3 regions of the Kitasatospora sp. NEAU-69 genome follow, and region 3 is predicted to be linked to each of the others. Evidence: riboswitches for the same ligand, from Rfam matches in the RefSeq annotation. Region 3 holds a riboswitch; each other region holds the start of a gene.

Region 1 (6,574 bases), on a different contig from region 3:
CAGCGCCCACTGGCGCACGGCCGAGCAGAGCGCGCGCCAGCGCGGCCGCGCACCGGGCGCGGCACCGGATGCCGCCTGGGCCGCCTGGGCCGCCCGCTCGACCGCGTCGGCGAGGTCGTCGTACGCATCGATGATCAATGCGGTGAGCAGCTCGTCGCGGCTCGGGAAGTAGCGGTAGAGCGCCGAGGAGGCCATCCCGAGGGCGCGCGCGACGGCGCGCAGCGAGAGCTGTTGCGCCCCCGCCACCTCGACCTGGCGTCGAGCCTCTTGCTTGATCTCGATGGTGAGCTCTTCGCGGGCACGCTCCCGCGCAGTTCGAATCGCGGCCATGGGGGTAAGCCTGCCACACATGCGAGCAGCGCACGTGAATCAGAGCAGTGACCCGTCTTGAGAGCATCGCTTCGAAACGAGAGCAGTGCTCTTGACTCTCCGGCGCCGCTGCGGGACTCTGGAAACAGGAAACGAGAGCACTGCTCTCGAACAGGATCACCGATCTCGTTCGCTATCACTGCTCCCGCAGCACCAGCACCACCGCCACCACTCGTCCCACCGGAGGAGCCCCCCGATGTCACAGTCAGAAGCCCCGCGCTACGTCTACTCCGGCAGCCGCGCCCTGGTCTGGAGCAACCGCCTGGTCGCCGCGCTCACCCGGGCCGGGATCAGCCTCTGGGGCTCGCGGGTCCTCGCCGTGCGCGGCCGCAAGAGCGGTGAGTGGCGCACCACCCCCGTGAACCTGCTCACCCACCAGGGCGCCCGCTACCTGGTCGCGCCGCGCGGCCACACCCAGTGGGTGCGCAACCTGCGCGCCTCGGGCACCGGCGAGCTGCGCCTGGGCAAGAAGGTCGAGGTGTTCCACGCGACCGAGCTCGCCGACAGCGAGAAGCCCGAGGTGCTGCGCGCCTACCTGCGGCGCTGGAAGTTCGAGGTCGGCGTCTTCTTCCAGGGCGTGGACGCCAACGCCTCCGAGGCCGAGCTGCTCCGGATCGCCCCCGGCTACCCGGTCTTCCGGCTCGCCGAGCACTGAGCCGCGCTCCCGCCTCGCCCTCCCACCTCGCCGCCGCACCGGACCCCGTTCAGGACCCCTCCCGACCCCGTTCAGGACCCCTCCCGACCGTCCACGAACCACGGCTTTGGCAGACTGTCCCGATGAGCATCCTCATCCGCGCCGCACGTGCAGAAGATCTCGACCCCGCGGGCGAGGTCACCGTCGAGGCCTTCGTCGGCGACGGCCACACCGACCCCGAGTCCCCCTACATCGCGCTGCTGCGCGACACCGCCCGCCGGGCCGCCGAGGCCGAGCTGCTGGTCGCCGTCGATCCGGCGGACCTCTCGCACGGCCCGTCCGGCCGGGTGCTGGGCTGTGTGACCTTCGCGGTCGGCGGCACCGAGTGGGCCGACATAGCGACGCCCGAGGAGGGCGAGATCCGGATGCTGGCCGCCGCAGCAGCAGCCCGCGGGCGCGGCGTCGGCGAGGCGCTGGTCCGGGCCTGCATCGCGCGGGCCCGCGAGCTCGAACTGGCCGGGATGGCCTTCTCCACCCGGCCCGGGATGACGGCGGCGCACCGGATCTACGAGCGGGTGGGCTTCCGCCGCGCGCCCGAGCGCGACTGGTACCCGCGGCCCGAGATCGACCTGCTCGTCTACGCGATGGCCTTCTGACAGCCCAGCCCCGACGCACCCCGACGCCACCCCGCAACACGCCGACCGGCGCCCCCGCCGGCCCCCGTCACACCGCTGCCGCACCCCTGCCGTACCCCCACCCCGCGCCCCCGCCGACACGCCGATCCGACATGCCGTCAGGCCCTGTGTGGGGCGGCTCGTGCGCACGCGGAGGCGTCACCGTTGCAGCTCCGTCACGAGTCTGACACGCCCTGCCACACAACATGTGGTGCTTCATCTTCGAGGCACCACTAGATGTATGCTCTCTCTCGCTGTCGATGCAGGGGAACCCGGTGCGAACCCGGGACTGCCCCGCAGCGGTGAGCGGGCCCGCCCACAGGCATTTCCGAGGCTTAGCAAGGCCTCCCAGGGCGTCCCCGCCAGTCCGAGTACCTGCCGACGGTGTGCCACCGGCTTCCCCGCAGAGGCCCTATCGCACGTATGTCAGTCCGGGCCTCGCGGGTGGGCTCAGGGACGCCGCCGTCGCACGCCACCACTGGTTGGCGTGCGCGCTGCTGCCCTGCTCCGCTCGCGCCGGTCCGGTGCTCCGCCGCCCTCCCTCGGGTCGGCGGAGTTGCCCCGTCCGCCGCGTCGCCAGGAGAGAGCGCCTTGACCACCGCTGCCTCAGCCACCCTGCCCACCCAGGGATCCAGCACCTCCCCCGCCTCCAAGTCCGACCCCGGGTCGGCGCTGCTGCGGCTGCTGACGGACCTGAGCTGCGACCTCCCCCAGGCCGACCCCGGCCACGTGGCCGCCGCCGCGCTGCGCGGCCGCAACGCCGGCTCCGACTTCGCCGAGCTGCGCGGGCTGGCCATGGAAGCCGCCGCCTCGATGATCGCCGAGGACCCGCAGTACTCGAAGCTGGCCGCCCGCCTGCTCGCCCAGGAGATCTCGGACGAGGCCGACAGCCAGGGCGCCACCTCCTTCGCCGCCTCGATCGCGGTCGGCCACGCCGAGGGCCTGATCGGCGACACCACCGCCGACTTCGTCGCCAAGCACGCCGCCGCGCTCGACGCGCTGATCGACCCGGACGGCGACGGCCGGTTCGAGTACTTCGGCCTGCGCACCGTGCAGTCCCGCTACCTGCTGCGCCACCCGATCACCCGCAAGGTGGTCGAGAAGCCGCAGCACTTCCTGCTGCGCGTCGCGAGCGGCCTGGCGGTCGGCGACAGCGAGCAGTCGGTCGCCGAGGTGGCCGAGCTGTACCGCCTGATGAGCCGGCTGGAGTACCTGACCTCCTCGCCGACCCTCTTCAACTCCGGCACCCGGCACCCGCAGATGTCCAGCTGCTACCTGCTGGACTCGCCGCTGGACAACCTGGACTCGATCTACTCCCGCTACGCGCAGATCGCCCGGCTCTCCAAGCACGCCGGCGGCATCGGCCTGTCCTACTCGCGGATCCGCTCGCGCGGCAGCCTGATCCGCGGCACGAACGGCAAGTCCAACGGCATCGTGCCGTTCCTGCGCACGCTGGACTCCTCGGTCGCCGCGGTCAACCAGGGCGGCCGGCGCAAGGGCGCGGCCTGCGTCTACCTGGAGACCTGGCACGCCGACATCGAGGAGTTCCTCGAGCTGCGCGACAACACCGGTGAGGAGGCGCGCCGCACGCACAACCTCAACCTGGCGCACTGGATCCCGGACGAGTTCATGCGCCGGGTGAACGCCAACGCCGACTGGTCGCTCTTCTCCCCGGCCGACGTCCCCGAGCTGGTCGACCTGTGGGGCGAGGAGTTCGACGAGGCGTACCTGAAGGCCGAGGCGGCCGGCAAGGCCGTCCGCAGCATCCCCGCGCAGACGCTCTACGCCCGGATGATGCGCACCCTGGCGCAGACCGGCAACGGCTGGATGACCTTCAAGGACGCCTCCAACCGCGCCGCCAACCAGACCGCGCTGCCCGGCCGCACCGTGCACTCCTCGAACCTGTGCACCGAGATCCTGGAGGTCACCGACGACTCCGAGACCGCGGTCTGCAACCTCGGCTCGGTCAACCTCGGCGCGCACGTCGCCGACGGCGCGTCGGCCGACGACCTGCTGAACGCGCTGGACTGGGAGCGCCTGGACGCCACCGTGCGCACCGCGGTGACCTTCCTCGACCGCGTGGTGGACATCAACTTCTACCCGACCACCGAGGCCGGCACCTCCAACTCCCGCTGGCGCCCGGTCGGCCTGGGCGTGATGGGCCTGCAGGACGTCTTCTTCAAGCTCCGGCTCGACTTCGACTCCGCCGAGGCCCGCAAGCTCTCCACGCTGATCTCCGAGCGGATCATGCTGACCGCGTACGAGCGCTCCAGCGAGCTCGCCGAGCAGTTCGGGCAGCACCCGGCGTACGGCGAGACCCGCGCCGCCCGCGGCCAGCTGCACATCGACCACTTCGACACCGCGCCGCAGTGGCAGGACCGCTGGGACGCGCTGCGCGCCACGATCGCCCGCACCGGCCTGCGCAACTCGCTGCTGCTCGCGATCGCGCCGACCGCGACGATCGCCTCGATCGCCGGCGTCTACGAGTGCATCGAGCCGCAGGTCTCCAACCTGTTCAAGCGCGAGACGCTGTCCGGCGAGTTCCTCCAGGTCAACCCGTACCTGGTGCGCGAGCTGAAGGAGCTCGGCGTCTGGGACCAGCAGACCCGGGACGCGCTGCGCGACGCCAACGGCTCGGTGCAGGACTTCAACTGGCTGCCCGCCGAGGTCCGTTCGCTCTACCGCACGGCCTGGGAGCTGCCCCAGCGCGCGCTGATCGACCTGGCCGCCGCCCGGCAGCCGTTCATCGACCAGAGCCAGTCGCTGAACCTGTTCATGGCCGCGCCGACCATCGGCAAGCTCAGCTCGATGTACGCGTACGCGTGGAAGGTCGGTCTGAAGACCACCTACTACCTGCGCTCGCGTCCGGCCACCCGGATCGCCCAGGCCGCGTCCGGCGCCGCCCGTCCGGCAGTCAGTATCCCCTCCCCCACGATGACCCCCGAGGAGCAGGCCGCCGCCCTCGCCTGCTCCCTGGAGAACCCCGAGTCCTGCGAGGCCTGCCAGTGAGCACCACCCCTGAGACGCCCGGCCGCGAGAAGATGCTGCTCGACCCCGGCTTCGAGCTGACGCTGCGCCCGATGCGCTACCCGTCCTTCTACGACCGCTACCGGGACGCGATCAAGAACACCTGGACCGTCGAGGAGGTGGACCTGCACTCCGACGTCGCCGACCTCGCCAAGCTCAGCGAGGGCGAGCGGCACATGATCGGCCGCCTGGTCGCCTTCTTCGCCACCGGTGACTCGATCGTCGCCAACAACGTGGTGCTGAGCCTCTACAAGCACATCAACTCCCCTGAGGCCCGGCTCTACCTGTCCCGGCAGCTGTTCGAGGAGGCCGTGCACGTCCAGTTCTACCTGACGCTGCTCGACACCTACCTGCCCGACCCGGACGACCGCGCGGCCGCCTTCGACGCGGTGGAGAACATCCCCTCCATCCACCAGAAGGCGCAGTTCTGCTTCACGTACATGAACGCGGTCGACCACATCGACTCGCTGCAGACCAAGGATGACCGCCGGGCCTTCCTGCTCAACCTGATCTGCTTCGCCGCCTGCGTCGAGGGCCTCTTCTTCTACGGCGCCTTCGCCTACGTGTACTGGTTCCGCAGCCGCGGCCTGCTGCACGGCCTGGCCACCGGCACCAACTGGGTCTTCCGCGACGAGTCCATGCACATGGACTTCGCCTTCTCGGTGGTGGACACGGTCCGCGCCGAGGAGCCCGACCTCTTCGACGACAAGATGGCCCAGCAGGTCACCGAGATGCTGGAGCAGGCCGTCGAGGCCGAGCTCCAGTTCGCCCGCGACCTCTGCGGCGAGGGCCTGCCCGGCATGAACACCGAGTCGATGCGCCAGTACCTGGAGGCCGTCGCCGACCAGCGCCTGGCCCGCCTCGGCATGCCGATCCGCTACGGCTCGACGAACCCGTTCGGCTTCATGGAGCTGCAGAACGTCCAGGAGCTGACGAACTTCTTCGAGCGCCGGGTCTCCGCCTACCAGGTCGCGGTCGAGGGCTCGGTCGCCTTCGACGACGACTTCTAGGCAACCGGCAGACAGGCCGACGGGCTGACCGGCCCACAGCCCTACGGGCCGGTCACCAAGACGCAGTCGGGCCCCACTGACCAGCAGGCCAGTGGGGCCCGACGCGTTTCCGGCCACCGAGCGGCAGCCGTCAACGCAGCTTCTGACGAAGCGTCAGCTCGCGTTCCACCAGGTGTTGCTGGCCCAGAGCGAGCCGCCGACACCCTGGCCGCCGCCCTGCTTGTAGACCACGAAGTTGCCGTCGTTCTGCATGAACGCCCAGGCGTTCGGGTTGCCCTGGGTGTTGGTGGACCAGAGCGCGCCGCCGACGCTGGAGCTGCCGCCCTTGCGGTACACGACGAAGTTGCCGTCGCTCTGCATCACCGCGTAAGCCCCCGGGTTCCCGGCCGTGTTGGAGGACCAGATGGCCGCTCCATCACGCTTGCGGTACATCACCAGGTTGCCGTCCGCCTGCATCACCAGGCGGGTGAGGGTGTTGTCGGTCCAGCGGCCCGAGGAGAAGAGCTGGCCCGGGTAGATCACCGGACCGTACTGGTTGGTGCCGGTGGACCAGATCGGCGTGCTGTCGGCGCGGTACAGCACCACGTTGCCGTCGGCCTGCACGGTGAGCCAGTTGCCCGACACGCCATAGGAGTTGGTCGTGAAGAGCGGGCTGCCGGTCGCGCTGTACAGGACGAAGTTGCCGTCGGTCTGCATCATCGCGTAGGCGCCGGGGTTGCCGGCGGTGTTGGTGCTCCACATCAGCGGACCCTGGCCCGAGCCGCCGGTGTTGGCGGAGACCACCAGGTTGCCGTCGGCCTGCATGGTCAGCGTCATCGACGAGCTGGCGATGCTGTGCCCGGCGTCCAGCCGCTGGCCCG
Region 2 (6,574 bases), on a different contig from region 3:
GCAGGCCGAGCCGGGGTCGCCGCGCAGCACCCGCGGGCTCAGCTCGACCTCGGTGCCCGTGCTCGGCGCGGTGCCGGCGATCTGCTCCAGGCGCCGGGTGACGGTCTGCGGGGCGGTGCGCAGCACCTCGCCGACCACGGCGTGGCCGCCGGGCCAGTCCAGCGCGTAACGGCCGCGCCGGCCGCTGGCCGGGGTGCGGGTCAGCGTCACCTCCCGGGCGGCGATCTCGTGCACCCGCAGCGGCGGCTCGTCCTGGCCGGGCTCGGTGCCCTCGGCCCCGGTCCGCAGGGCGAGGTCGGACACCCGGCGGCCGACGATCACGACGACGGCGCCCGCTGCGACGGCGACCGCGGTGGCCGCGACGGCGGCGGTTCCCCAACGCATGGCTCTCCCCTGGGTTGTGGCGGCGCCCCACGCCGGGACGGCACGGAACGACCCCAGTTCACCCCGGGACGCCGCGCCGGGCCACCGGAAGGCAGCCGTCCGGGGCGGGTGGGCTGGTCCGGGACCACGGAACGTCAAGTCCACCGCCCCGGGCCCGGCACGCCCCGAATCCGGCACGCCCCAATCCCGGCACGACCCGGCCCCGGCACGACCCGGCCCCGGCGCGGTCAGACCGGCAGGCCGCCGGTGTCCGCGTTCGCCAGCAGCGCCCAGAACCGCTCCACCGGCGCCCCGGTGCTCACCGCCGCCTCCACGGTCGCCGGGCCGGCCGCTCCCGCCGCTCCCGTCCCGCCCCAGGTCGAGGCGCCCCAGTGCGAGGAGCCCGCCTGGGACTCGCCGTGCAGCGCCGCCAGCACCTGGGAGAGCACCGGCTTCGCCACCGGCACCAGCCGGCCGACCGCCTTCAGCTGCGCCTGCCAGCGCCCGTCCACCGCCTGACGCAGCCGCAGCTCCAGCTCGGCGGCCCGGTCGGTCACCCGCACCAGGTCGCGCAGCGTCAGGCCGAGCTCCTCGATCAGCGCGGCGGTCTCGGTCTCGTCCCCGGTCCAACGGCCGGTCAGCTCGGCGGTGACGTACGTGCGCACGCCGATCCCGATCCGCGCTGCCGCCTGCTCCTGGCTCAGCTCGCGGGCCACCCGGAAGTCGCGCAGGCTCGCCGGGGCGGCGCCCATCAGCTGCGCCACCGGGCACCACAGCGCGCGGGCCAGCGCGATCAGCTCCACCTCGTCGGGGCGCAGCTCGCCCGCCTCCCAGCTGAGCAGATGGCCCGCCAGCAGCCGGACGCCGTTCGCCGCCATCCCCGCCACCACCTGGTCCGGGGTGAGCCCGAGGGCGGCCCGGTGCGTCCGGGCGGCCTGCGGGGAGAACGGGACCGGGGCGGGGACCGGCAGCCTGGTTCTTCGCATGCCCCGACGCTAGGCGCCCGGGCATGGCCCGCCCCACCCGCCGAATGCACGAAGCCGGAGCACCGGCCCCGCAAGGGTGTTGGACGATTCGCTGAGGCCACCCCGCCGAGCAGCGCGGTTACTCGGAGGTAGTGACGGTTTCGCCGGCCCGCCCCCGGTGTGATCCACCAGGCCGGGGTCCGGTTGACGCCCGGTTCCGGCACGTGGTGGGATCCTTGGGCCATACGGAGGCAAGGAGAGGAAGCCGGTGCGAATCCGGCGCGGTCCCGCCACTGTCACCGGGGAGCACGCTCGAAACCATGGTCACGGCCCGCTGCTGACGGCGAGACCGGCCGGCCCCGCCGGCGGGGCCCGAGGGTGTGTCGGCCCCGGGAGCCAGGAGACTCTCGCCCCCGGTTCGTCGATCCAGGGCGCGGACCCTGAGTGAGGACACAGCCAGTCATGCAGCCTGCCCCGACACCTCTGCGCGATGCGCACCCCTGCTCGGCGCATCCTTGCCCAGCGCTCCCCTGCTCTGCGCCCCCTTGCCCAGTGCTCCCCTGCTCCGCGCACCCCTGCGCTGCCCGGTGAGCCGCACCGACCTGACGGCACTCGACTACGCGGCGGGCATGGTGGCCGGCTACGCCGCCGATGCGCGCTTCGGCGACCCGCGCCGCGGCCACCCGGTGGCCGGCTTCGGCACCGCCGCCGCCCGGCTGGAGCGGGTGCTGTGGCGCGACCACCGCGGCGCCGGCGCGCTGCACACCGCGCTCTGCGTGGGCGCGGTGGCGGCCGGCGCAGCCGGACTGGAGTTTGGACTGGAACGGCTGCTGCCGGGCCGGACCGCCCGCTCCGCCCGCTCCGTCGGCGCCGCACTCGCCGGCTGGACCGTGCTCGGCGGCAGCTCGCTCACCCGCGAGGCCCGGACCATCGGCGCCTCGCTCGCGGCCGGCGACCTCGAAGCGGCCCGGCAGCGGCTGCCGCACCTGTGCGGGCGCGACCCGAGCGCGCTCGACGAGCCGCAGATCGCCCGGGCGGTGGTCGAGTCGGTGGCCGAGAACACCGCCGACGCCGTGGTCAACGCGCTGGTCTGGGGTGCGCTCGCGGGCGCCCCTGGGCTGCTCGCGTTCCGCGCCGTCAACACGCTGGACGCGATGGTGGGGCACAAGTCGGTGAAGTACCAGCGGTTCGGCTGGGCCGCCGCCCGGCTGGACGACGTGGCCGGCTGGCCCGGCGCCCGGCTGACCGCGCTGCTCACGGTCGCGGCGGCGGACTCCGCCGCCGCCCGCCGCACCGCGCTGCGGGTCTGGCGGCGGGACGGCTCCGCGCACCCGAGCCCGAACGCCGGCCAGGCCGAGTCGGCCTTCGCCGGCGCGCTCGGCGTGCGCCTCGGCGGTCCGCTGCGCTACGGCGAGAGGGTCGAGCAGCGGCCGGTGCTGGGCGCCGAGCTGCGCCCGGTCGCCGTCTCGGACATCGAACGGGCCTGCCGGCTCTCCCGGCGGGTCGGGCTGCTGGCGCTGGGCACGACGGTCGCGGCGCGCGTCCTGATGCTCCGTCGCCGTGCTGTGAGGGGGAGGAAGATATGAGCAACGCACTGCTGGTCGCCGGCACCACGTCGGACGCCGGCAAGAGCGTGGTGACGGCCGGCATCTGCCGCTGGCTGGTCCGCCAGGGCGTCAGCGTCGCGCCGTTCAAGGCGCAGAACATGTCGCTCAACTCGATGGTCACCATGGACGGCGCGGAGATCGGCCGGGCCCAGGTGATGCAGGCCCAGGCCGCCCGGGTGGAGCCCGAGGCCGCGATGAACCCGGTGCTGCTCAAGCCCGGCGCGGACGGGCGCAGCCAGGTGGTGCTGCTCGGCCGGCCGATCGCCGAGGTCGGCGCGCTGGACTACCGCGAGCGCAAGCCGTACCTGCTGGAGCGCTCGCTGGAGTGCCTGGCCGACCTGCGCCGCCGGTTCGACGTGGTGGTCTGCGAGGGCGCCGGCTCGCCCGCCGAGATCAACCTGCGCGACCGCGACATCGCGAACATGGGCCTGGCCCGGGCCGCCGAGCTGCCGGTCGTGGTGGTCGGCGACATCGACCGCGGCGGCGTCTTCGCCGCGATGTACGGCACGCTCGCGCTGCTCGACGCCGAGGACCAGCGGCTGGTCGCCGGCTGGCTGGTGAACAAGTTCCGCGGCGACGTGCGGCTGCTCAAGCCCGGCCTGGACATGCTGCACGAGCTGACCGGCCGTCCGGTGCTCGGCACGCTGCCGATGCTGCCGGGCCTGTGGCTGGACGCCGAGGACTCGCTCGACCTGTCCGCCGTGGTCGACCGCAGCTCGGCCGGGCCGGTCGGCGCCGACGTGCTGCGGGTGGCCGTGCTGCGGTTCCCGCGGCTGTCCAACTTCACCGACCTGGACGCGCTGGCCCAGGAGCCCGGGGTGCTGGTCCGCTGGGCCACCCGCCCCGAGGAACTGGCCGACGCCGACCTGGTGGTGCTGCCCGGCACCCGGGCGACCGTCGCCGACCTGGCCTGGCTGCGCGAGCGCGGCCTGGAGCAGCCGCTGCGCCGGCGGGCCGCCGCCGGTCAGCCGGTGCTCGGGGTCTGCGGCGGCTACCAGATGCTGGGCGGGCGGATCACCGACCTGGTCGAATCCGGCGCGGGCATGGTGGACGGGCTCGGGCTGCTGCCGACCACCGTCGAGTTCGGGGTCGAGAAGGTGCTGGCCCGGCCGGTCGGCTACGCGCTCGGCGAGCAGGTGGCGGGTTACGAGATCCACCACGGCGTGGTCGCGGTCGAGGGCGGCGAGCCGTTCATGTCCGACGCCGACGGACACGGCCTGGAGGGCTGCCGGACCGGCTCGGTCTGGGGCACCACCTGGCACGGCGCGCTGGAGAACGACGGCTTCCGCCGGGCGTTCCTGCGCGAGGTCGCGGCGATGGCGGGGCGGGCCTTCGTGCCCGCGCCGGACACCTCGTTCGCGGCGGCCCGGGAGGAGCGGCTGGACCGGCTCGGGGACCTGATCGAGGAGCATGCCGACACCGCCGCGCTGTGGCGGCTGATCGAGGGCGGTCCGGGCGGCGGCCTGCCGTTCGTCCCGCCGGGGGCTCCGGCCACACGCGCAATGGAAGGTGAGCTGCTTTGAGTGACGTTCGATACCCGTTCACGGCGATCGTCGGGATGGCCGACCTGCGGCTCGGGCTGCTGCTCAACGCGGTCTCGCCGGCTGTCGGCGGGGTGCTGGTGCGCGGCGAGAAGGGGACCGCGAAGTCGACCATGGTGCGCGCGCTGGCGGGGCTGCTGCCCTCGCTCGCGGTGGTGGACGGCTGCCGGTTCGCCTGTGACCCCGCGGCGCCCGATCCGCAGTGCCCGGACGGTCCGCACAGCGCCGCCGGGCCGGTCGCGGAGCGGCCCGCCCGGCTTGTCGAGCTGCCGGTCGGCGTCACCGAGGACCGGATCGTCGGCTCGCTCGACCTGGAGCGGGCGCTCGCCGAGGGCGTCAAGGCGTACGAGCCCGGGCTGCTCGCCCAGGCGCACCGCGGCGTGCTCTACATCGACGAGGTCAACCTGCTGCAGGACCACGTGGTGGACCTGCTGCTGGACGCCGCCGCGATGGGGCGCTCGTACGTGGAGCGCGAGGGCGTCTCGGTGCGGCACGCGGCGCGGTTCCTGCTGGTCGGCACGATGAACCCGGAGGAGGGCGAGCTGCGGCCGCAGCTGCTCGACCGGTTCGGCCTCACGGTGGAGATCGCGGCCACCCGGGACCCGGCCGAGCGGGCCGAGGTGGTGCGCCGGCGGCTCGCGTACGACGCGGATCCGTCAGGCTTCGCCGCCCGGTACGAGGCGGAGGAGCGGGAGCTGGCCGGGCGGATCACCGCGGCGCGCTCGCTGCTGCCGTCGGTGCGTCTCGGCGACGGCGCGCTGAGGCAGATCACCGCGGTCTGCGCCGCGTTCGAGGTGGACGGGCTGCGCGCGGACATCGTGATGGCGCGCACCGCGGTCGCGCTGGCCGCCTGGGCCGGGCGGACGGCGGTGACCGAGGAGGACGTGCGCAAGGCCGCGCAGCTCGCCCTGCCGCACCGGCGCCGACGCAACCCGTTCGACGCGCCCGGACTGGACGAGGAGCAGCTGGACCGGACGCTGGCGGAGCACAGCGCGCCGGACGAGCCCGACGCCGACCCCGAGGCCGACACCGACCCGACCGATTCGCCCGACTCGCCGGAAGGCGACGGACCGGACGGCGGGCCCGAGGGTGGCCCCGACGACGGACCTGATGGTGGTCCGGACGGTGGCGGCGGGGGTGCGCCGGAGCCTTCGTCGGAGGCCGCGGGCCCTGCGGCGCCGACCGCGCCGTCCCCGGCGGCCGAGGACGAGAGCGCCGAGCAGCCCCTCGCGCCGCAGCTGCCCCGCCCGGCCGGGCCGTCCCGCGAGCACGCCCCGGTCGCGGCCGGGGAGCCGTACCGGACCAGGCTGTTCAAGGTCCCCGGCACCGGTCGCGGCGCCCAGGGCCGCCGCTCCCCCGCCGAGACCGACGGCGGGCACACGATCCGGGCCCGCCGCCCGGCCGGCCAGCTGACCCGGCTGCACCTGTCGGCCACGCTCCAGGCCGCCGCCCCACACCAGGCGGCCCGCGGCCGCTCCTCGCGCGCGCTGGTGCTGCGGCACGACGACTTCCGCGAGCAGGTGCGCCAGGGCCGCGAGTCCAACCTGGTGCTCTTCGTGGTGGACGCCTCCGGCTCGATGGCGGCCCGGCAGCGGATGACCGCCGTCAAGGGCGCGGTGCTCTCGCTGCTGATGGACGCCTACCAGCGCCGGGACAAGATCGGCATGGTCACCTTCCGCGGCACCGGCGCCGAGCTGGCGCTGCCGCCGACCTCCTCGGTCGAGGTCGGCGCGGCCCGGCTGGAGCAGCTGCCGACCGGCGGCCGCACCCCGCTGGCCGCCGGCCTGCTGCGGGCGCACGAGGTGCTGCGGCTGGAGCGGCTGCGCGACCCGCTGCGCCGTCCGCTGCTGGTGCTGGTGACCGACGGCCGGGCCACCGGCGGGCGGGCCGCGCTCGCCGACGCGGGCCGGGCCGCCGGCCTGCTCGCCGCGCAGGGCACCGCGGCCGTCGTGCTGGACTGCGAGTCTGGCCCGGTCCGGCTCGGTCTGGCCCGCACCCTGGCCGGACAGCTGAACGCCACCGCCGTCACCCTGGACGAGCTGCGCGCCGAGGGCGTCGCCGCCCTGGTGCACGCGCACCGTCCCTCCCCCTCTTCGCG
Region 3 (6,574 bases):
CGGTACGCGGTCTCCATCTCCTCGCGGGCCGGCCGCCCGTCCAGCCCGCGCCCGTACGCGTAGCCGCCCCAGACCGTGTAGACCTCGGCGAGGTCGGCGTCGGTGCGCCAGTCGCGGCTGTCGATCAGCTGCAGCAGGCCGGCGCCGTAGGTGCCCGGGCGCGAGCCGAACACCCGGACCGTGGCCCGGCGTTCGTCGCCGTGCTCGGCCAGGTCGGCCTGCACGTGGGCGCGGACGAAGTTGTCCTCGGGCGCCTCGTCCTGCGCGGCGGCCAGGCGCACCGCGTCGTCCAGCAGCGCGACCACGTGCGGGAACGCGTCCCGGAAGAAGCCGGAGATGCGCAGCGTCACGTCGATCCGGGGGCGGCCGAGCTCGGCGGCGTCGATCGTCTCCAGGCCGGTCACCCGGCGCGAGGCGTCGTCCCAGACCGGGCGGATGCCGAGCAGCGCGAAGGCCTCGGCGATGTCGTCGCCGGCGGTGCGCATCGCGCTGGTGCCCCAGAGCGAGAGGCCGACCGAGGGCGGGAACGCGCCGTCGTTGTCGGCCTGGTAGCGCTCGACCAGCGAGGCGGCCAGCGCCTGCCCGGTCTCCCAGGCGAGCCGGCTGGGCACCGCCTTCGGGTCCACCGAGTAGAAGTTGCGGCCGGTCGGCAGCACGTTGACCAGCCCGCGCAGCGGCGAGCCGGACGGGCCGGCCGGCACGAAGCCGCCCTTCAGCGCGTGCACCACGGCGTCCAGCTCGTCCACCGTGGCCGCCAGCCGGGGGACGACCTGGCGGGCCGCGAAGTCCAGCACCTCGGCGACGGCGGGCGCCAGGCCCTCGGCCACCTTCGCGACGGTCACCTTCGCGACGGCCTCTGGCGCCCAGTCGGCCGCCTCCATCGCCTCGACCAGCTCGCGCGCCTTCGCCTCGGCCGCGTCGGTGGCGCCGAGCGTCAGCGCGGCCTCGTCCAGCCCGAGCGCCTCGCGCAGGCCGGGCAGCGCGCTGACGCCGCCCCAGATCTGCCGGGCGCGCAGGATCGCCAGCACCAGGTTGACCCGGTCGGTGCCGGCCGGCGCCTGGCCGAGCACGTGCAGTCCGTCGCGGATCTGCGCGTCCTTGACCTCGCAGAGCCAGCCGTCGACGTGCAGCAGGAAGTCGTCGAAGCCGTCGTCCTCGGGCCGCTCGTCGAGGCCGAGGTCGTGGTCGAGCCGGGCGGCCTGGATCAGCGTCCAGATCTGCGCGCGGACGGCGGGCAGCTTCGCCGGGTCCATCGCGGCGATGTTGGCGTGCTCGTCGAGCAGTTGCTCCAGCCGGGCGATGTCGCCGTAGCTCTCGGCGCGGGCCATCGGCGGGACCAGGTGGTCCACCAGGGTCGCGTGCGCCCGGCGCTTGGCCTGGGTGCCCTCGCCCGGGTCGTTGACCAGGAACGGGTAGATCAGCGGCAGGTCGCCGAGCGCGGCGTCCGGGCCGCAGTCGGCGGAGAGCGCGGCGGTCTTGCCGGGCAGCCACTCCAGGTTGCCGTGCTTGCCGAGGTGCACCACCGCGTCGGCGCCGAAGCCGCCGTCGGCCTGGGCGGCCGCGATCCAGCGGTAGGCGGCCAGGTAGTGGTGCGAGGGCGGCAGGTCCGGGTCGTGGTAGATGGCGACCGGGTTGGCGCCGAAGCCGCGCGGCGGCTGGACCAGCACGAGCAGGTTGCCGGCCCGCATCGCGGCGAGCACGATGTCGCCGTCCGGGTTCTGGCTGCGGTCCACGTACAGCTCGCCCGGGGCCGGGCCCCAGTGCTCCTCGACGTCGCCGCGCAGGCCCTCGGGCAGCGTCGCGTACCAGCGGCGGTAGTCGGCGGCCGGGATCCGGACGGGGTTGCGGGCCAGCTGGTCCTCGGTGAGCCAGTCCTGGTCGTAACCGCCGGCCTCGATCAGCGCCTTGATCAGCGCGTCGCCCTCGTGCTCGCCCTCCACCGGCTCCATGCCGGGGAAGCCCTCGCCGAGGTCCCAGCCCTCGTCGCGCAGGCGGCGCAGCAGGCGGGCCGCGCTCGCGGGGGTGTCCAGGCCCACCGCGTTGCCGACCCGGGCGTGCTTGGTCGGGTACGCGGACAGCACCAGCGCCAACCGCCGCTCGGCGGCCGGGATGTGCCGCAGCCTGGCGTGCCGCACCGCGATCCCGGCGACCCGGGCGGCGCGCTCGGGGTCGGCCGCGTAGACCGTCAGGCCGTCCTCGTCGAGCTCCTTGAAGGAGAACGGGACGGTGATCAGCCGGCCGTCGAACTCCGGGACGGCGACCTGGGTCGCGGTGTCCAGCGGGGAGAGGCCGTCGTCGCTGGACTCCCACTGCTCGCGCGACCAGGTCAGGCAGAGCGCCTGCAGGATCGGCCGGTCGAGCGCGGCCAGTGCGCCGGCGTCCCAGGCCTCCTCGTCGCCGCCGGCCTGTGCCTCGGCGGGGCGGGTGCCGCCGGCGGCCAGCACGGTGGTCACGATCGCGTCGGCGGCGCCGAGTTCGGCGAGCAGCTCGGCGGGCGCGCCGCGCAGCGAGGAGCAGTAGAACGGGCGGGCCTGGCCGCCGGCGTCCTCGATCGCCGCGCAGAGCGTGTCCACGAACGCGGTGTTGCCGCTCATGTGGTGCGCGCGGTAGTAGAGGACCGCGACGGACGGGCCCTCGGTGCGGCGCGGCGTGCGCTCCAGCGGACCCCAGTCGGGCGCCGAGGCGGGCGGCGCGAAGCCGTGGCCGGTGAGCAGCACGGTGTCGGAGAGGAAGGCGGCGAGCTCGGCCAGGTTCGCCGGGCCGCCGTGCGCGAGGTAGGCGTGCGCCTCGGCGGCGAGGCCGGCCGGGACGGTGGACAGCTCCATCAGCTGCGCGTCCGGGGCCTGCTCACCGCTCAGCACGATCACCGGGCGTGGGCCGGCCAGCAGCGCGTCCAGGCCCTCCTGCCAGGCGCGGCGGCCGCCGAGCAGCCGGACCACCACCAGGTCGGTGCCCTCGACCAGCGCGGGCAGGTCCTCGGGGGCGAGCCGGGCCGGGTTGCCGAGCCGGTACGGGACCGGGCCGGCGGACGCGCGGGCGGAGAGCAGGTCGGTGTCGGAGGTCGACAGGAGCAGGATCACGCGGCGGCCCTCCCGGCGCGGTGGGCGGTCACGGGCATGGCGATGCACATTCGGCGGGCCTTCCTCGGGGTCCGCGCCCCGATGGGAGTGCCCCCGGCCACAGGCTGGGGGCGCGTGAAGGGACGGCCGGGAGTTCCTGGCTGCCACGGCCGCTGAGCCGTGGTCACAGTGGCGGGACCGCACCGGCTTCGCACCGGTTTCCTCCCCGCGCCGTCACTGGCGTGCACGGGCCGACGGCCCGTCCGGCGACATCTTAGACCGACCGGTAAATGGTGGGTGGGCGGGCGTGCTGCCATGCGCACGGGCCGGGACGCGCGGCCCGCCGTGGCGCACGTCCCGGCCCGGGGGCCTGTCGTCGGGCGGATCACCGCCGGGTGTGGGCTACTTCCAGGTGAGGCCCTTGCCCAGGGTGAACGGGTCGCCCCAGTACTCGGCTCCGGTGACCTTCGTGGAGGCCGACGGGGCGAGCGCGACCGCGCAGCTCGTCGCGGTCTGGCCGGTGGTGAAGCCGCTCGGCAGCGAGTTGTTCGGGCACTTGTCGAACTGGCCGATCATCATCAGGTCCTGGGCCTCGGTGCCGTCCGGCAGCAGCCCCTTGATCTGGGTCACGCTGGAGAAGGACAGGTCGGTGCTGCCGGTGTTCTTGACCGAGAAGTGGATGTAGTACGGGACCTTGCCGGCCGCCTGGTCACCGAGCTTGAGCGCGGTGAGGTCGGCCGGGCTGCCGGCCTCGATCGAGGTGACGGTCAGCGCGATGGTGCCCTTCGTGCTGCCGTAGGTGAACGGGAACTGGGCCGGCTGGCCGATCTTGAAGGTCTGGCCGGCCTTGGCGTCCGTGCCGCTTCCGCCGGTCGCGGCGCCGGTGCCGCCGGCGCTCTTGCTTGCCGCCGGGCTGGTCGGCGCGCCGGTCGGCGCCGCCGCACCGGTCGGTGCGAGCGGCGATGCTGCGGCGGACTTGCTCGGTGCGGCTGCGGCTGCGGACGTGCCGGCCGTGCTCGGTCCGGTGGTCTCGTCGGGCCCGCAGGCGGTCATGGCCAGCGAGCCGATCGCGGCCAGCGTGACGAATCCGAGCATGGTTGTGCGTGCGCCGAATGCGCTCATGTCGTGCTCCCCCGTTGTTCAGCGGATCACCACGCGGTGATCGTGTGACGGCCGCCCTCTGATGGCGCGGCAGCGAACGACCGTACCAGTCCCGTCTGTCCCTTCTGTCACTTGTGACCCCGCTGTAGCAGCAGTGGTACGCAGTCGGGTCATGTCGCTGGAGACGCGGATCACGCTTCTTGCGGGGCATACGTCCGGTCGGATCATCGGTATGCTCGCGGCCATGTCACCCTCACCCGCCTCCTCCGAGCCTGCCCCCGTCCGGGCTGGTCGGGGGCGTGACGACGCCTGCCCGGGCGCGCTGCGGCTGCATGCCGCCGACGACGGGGCGCTGGCCCGGGTCCGGGTGCCCGGCGGTCTGCTGGCGGCGGATCAGGCGCTCGCGCTGGCCCGCGCCGCCGAGCAGCTCGGGGACGGCTCGCTGGAGACCACCTCGCGTGGCAACGTGCAGCTGCGCGGGCTGCCGGCCGACGCGGGCGCGGAGCTCGCGGCCCGGCTGCGCGCGGTCGGGCTGCTGCCGTCCGATGCGCACGAGCGGGTGCGCAACATCGTCGCCTCGCCGCTCGCCGGCCTCGACGGCGGCCGCGACCTGACGGCCTGGGTGCGTGAGCTGGACGCGTTGATCTGCGACTCGGTGACCGCCCGTGAGCTCTCCGGACGGTTCCTCTTCGCGCTGGACGACGGGCGCGGTGACGTCGCGTCACTGGACGCCGATGTGACCTTGATCGCTGCCACCGACGGCGCTGCCACCGACGGTGCTGCTGCCGCCGCGCCGACCGACGGCGCCGGTGCGCTGCTGCGGCTCGGCCGCGCCGACTGGTGCGCTCCGGTGGCCGGACCGGCGGACGCGCTCGCGGCGGCCGAGGAGTTCGTCCGGCTGCGCAGTGGCGGCTGGCGGATCCGCGAGGCCGACCCGACCGGCGCCGTGCTGGCCGAGCGGCTCGGCCTGAGCCGCCGGCCGCTGCCGGCGCAGCCGGGCCGTCGTCCCGAGGTCGGGGTCCTCACGGGTGCGCCCGGACAGGCCCTGGTTGTCGGACTGCGGTTCGGCCGGGCGAGCGCCGAGCAGTGGCGGGCCCTGGTCGCGGCGAGCTCCGGCGGGCTGCGGGTCACCCCGTGGCGCGGTGTGGTGCTGCCGGGTGCGGCGCCCGCCGAACTGCCACGGCTGGCCGCCGCCGGCCTGCGCACCGACCCCGGCTCGCCGTGGGAGCAGGCCACCGCCTGCACCGGTGCGCCCGGTTGCGCGAAGTCGCTCGCCGACGTGCGCACCGACGCGGCCGCCGCACTGGACGCCGCCCCGTCGACCGCCACCCACCGGGATCAGCAGGGCCACCGGGGCCGGCAGGACGACCGGGAGCCGCCGCTGCTCCCGGTGCACTGGTCGGGCTGCGAGCGCCGCTGCGGCCACCCGGCCGGCCCGTACGTCGACGTCCTCGCGACCACCGGCGGCTACCGGGTACACCGGACCGGTGGCGGCGCGCAGCCGGCCGACAGCGCAGCAGAAGTGCCGAACCAAGAGATGGCAGCGGCCGTCGCCGCCGCCCGGAGGACCACGTGATCGAGTACGAGAAGGACGGCGCGGCGATCTACCGCGAGTCCTTTGCCACCATCCGCGCCGAGGCTGACCTGGCCGGTCTGCCGGCCGACGTCTCCCAGGTCGCGGTGCGGATGATCCACGCCTGCGGGATGACCGACCTGGTCGCCGACCTGCTCTGGACCCCGGGCGTGGTCGCCTCGGCGCGTGCCGCACTGCGGGCCGGTGCGCCGATCCTGTGCGACGTCTCGATGGTGGCCAGCGGCGTGACCCGCAAGCGGCTGCCCGCCGACAACGAGGTCATCTGCACCCTCTCCGACCCGCGAGTTCCGGGCCTGGCAGCCGAGTTGGGGAACACCCGCAGTGCCGCCGCGATGGAGCTGTGGCTGCCGCACCTGGAGGGCGCGGTGGTCGCCGTCGGCAACGCGCCGACCTCGCTCTTCCGGCTGCTGGAGATGATCGAGGCGGGCGCGCCGCGCCCGGCCGCGGTGATCGGCGTCCCGGTGGGCTTCATCGGCGCGGCCGAGTCCAAGCAGGCGCTGGCCGAGCACCCCTCGGGCCTGGAGCACCTGGTGGTCCGCGGCCGCCGCGGCGGCAGTGCGATGGCCGCCGCCGCGCTCAACGCGATTGCGAGTGAGGTCGAATGACGGATCGTCAGACAGAACCTCAGGCAGGACCTCAGGCGGACCCGCAGGGTGGCGGTGGCGCGACCGGCCGGCTGTACGGGATCGGGCTCGGTCCGGGTGACCCCTCGCTGCTGACCGTGCGGGCCGTCGAGCTGATCGGCCGGGCCGATGTGGTCGCCTACCACAGCGCCCGGCACGGCCGGTCGATCGCCCGCTCGATAGCCGAGCGCTATCTG

Evidence for each region. A riboswitch is a leader RNA that binds a small molecule or an ion and turns the genes downstream of it on or off. The one in region 3 is predicted to bind cobalamin.
Region 1: another riboswitch for cobalamin. It lies ahead of AC060L_RS06425 (ribonucleoside-diphosphate reductase subunit alpha); the one in region 3 lies ahead of cobN (cobaltochelatase subunit CobN).
Region 2: another riboswitch for cobalamin. It lies ahead of AC060L_RS32505 (cobalamin biosynthesis protein); the one in region 3 lies ahead of cobN (cobaltochelatase subunit CobN).

Annotation. Positions count from the first base shown of each region.
Region 1 is NZ_JBWXUE010000004.1:109,954-116,527, reverse strand. Features, by position in the region: gene AC060L_RS06440 (TetR/AcrR family transcriptional regulator) at 1-330, opposite strand, end outside; gene AC060L_RS06435 (nitroreductase family deazaflavin-dependent oxidoreductase) at 566-1,024, shown strand; gene AC060L_RS06430 (GNAT family N-acetyltransferase) at 1,147-1,659, shown strand; cobalamin riboswitch at 1,919-2,074, shown strand; gene AC060L_RS06425 (ribonucleoside-diphosphate reductase subunit alpha) at 2,293-4,686, shown strand; gene AC060L_RS06420 (ribonucleotide-diphosphate reductase subunit beta) at 4,719-5,714, shown strand; gene AC060L_RS06415 (glycoside hydrolase domain-containing protein) at 5,868-6,574, opposite strand, start outside.
Region 2 is NZ_JBWXUE010000041.1:36,671-43,244, reverse strand. Features, by position in the region: gene AC060L_RS32515 (alpha/beta hydrolase) at 1-384, opposite strand, end outside; gene AC060L_RS32510 (helix-turn-helix domain-containing protein) at 612-1,349, opposite strand; cobalamin riboswitch at 1,541-1,755, shown strand; gene AC060L_RS32505 (cobalamin biosynthesis protein) at 1,958-2,914, shown strand; gene AC060L_RS32500 (cobyric acid synthase) at 2,911-4,458, shown strand; gene AC060L_RS32495 (putative cobaltochelatase) at 4,494-6,574, shown strand, end outside.
Region 3 is NZ_JBWXUE010000020.1:83,594-90,167, reverse strand. Features, by position in the region: gene cobN (cobaltochelatase subunit CobN) at 1-3,080, opposite strand, end outside; cobalamin riboswitch at 3,192-3,338, opposite strand; gene AC060L_RS22835 (PDZ domain-containing protein) at 3,462-4,181, opposite strand; gene AC060L_RS22830 (hypothetical protein) at 4,405-5,736, shown strand; gene AC060L_RS22825 (precorrin-8X methylmutase) at 5,733-6,359, shown strand; gene AC060L_RS22820 (precorrin-2 C(20)-methyltransferase) at 6,356-6,574, shown strand, end outside.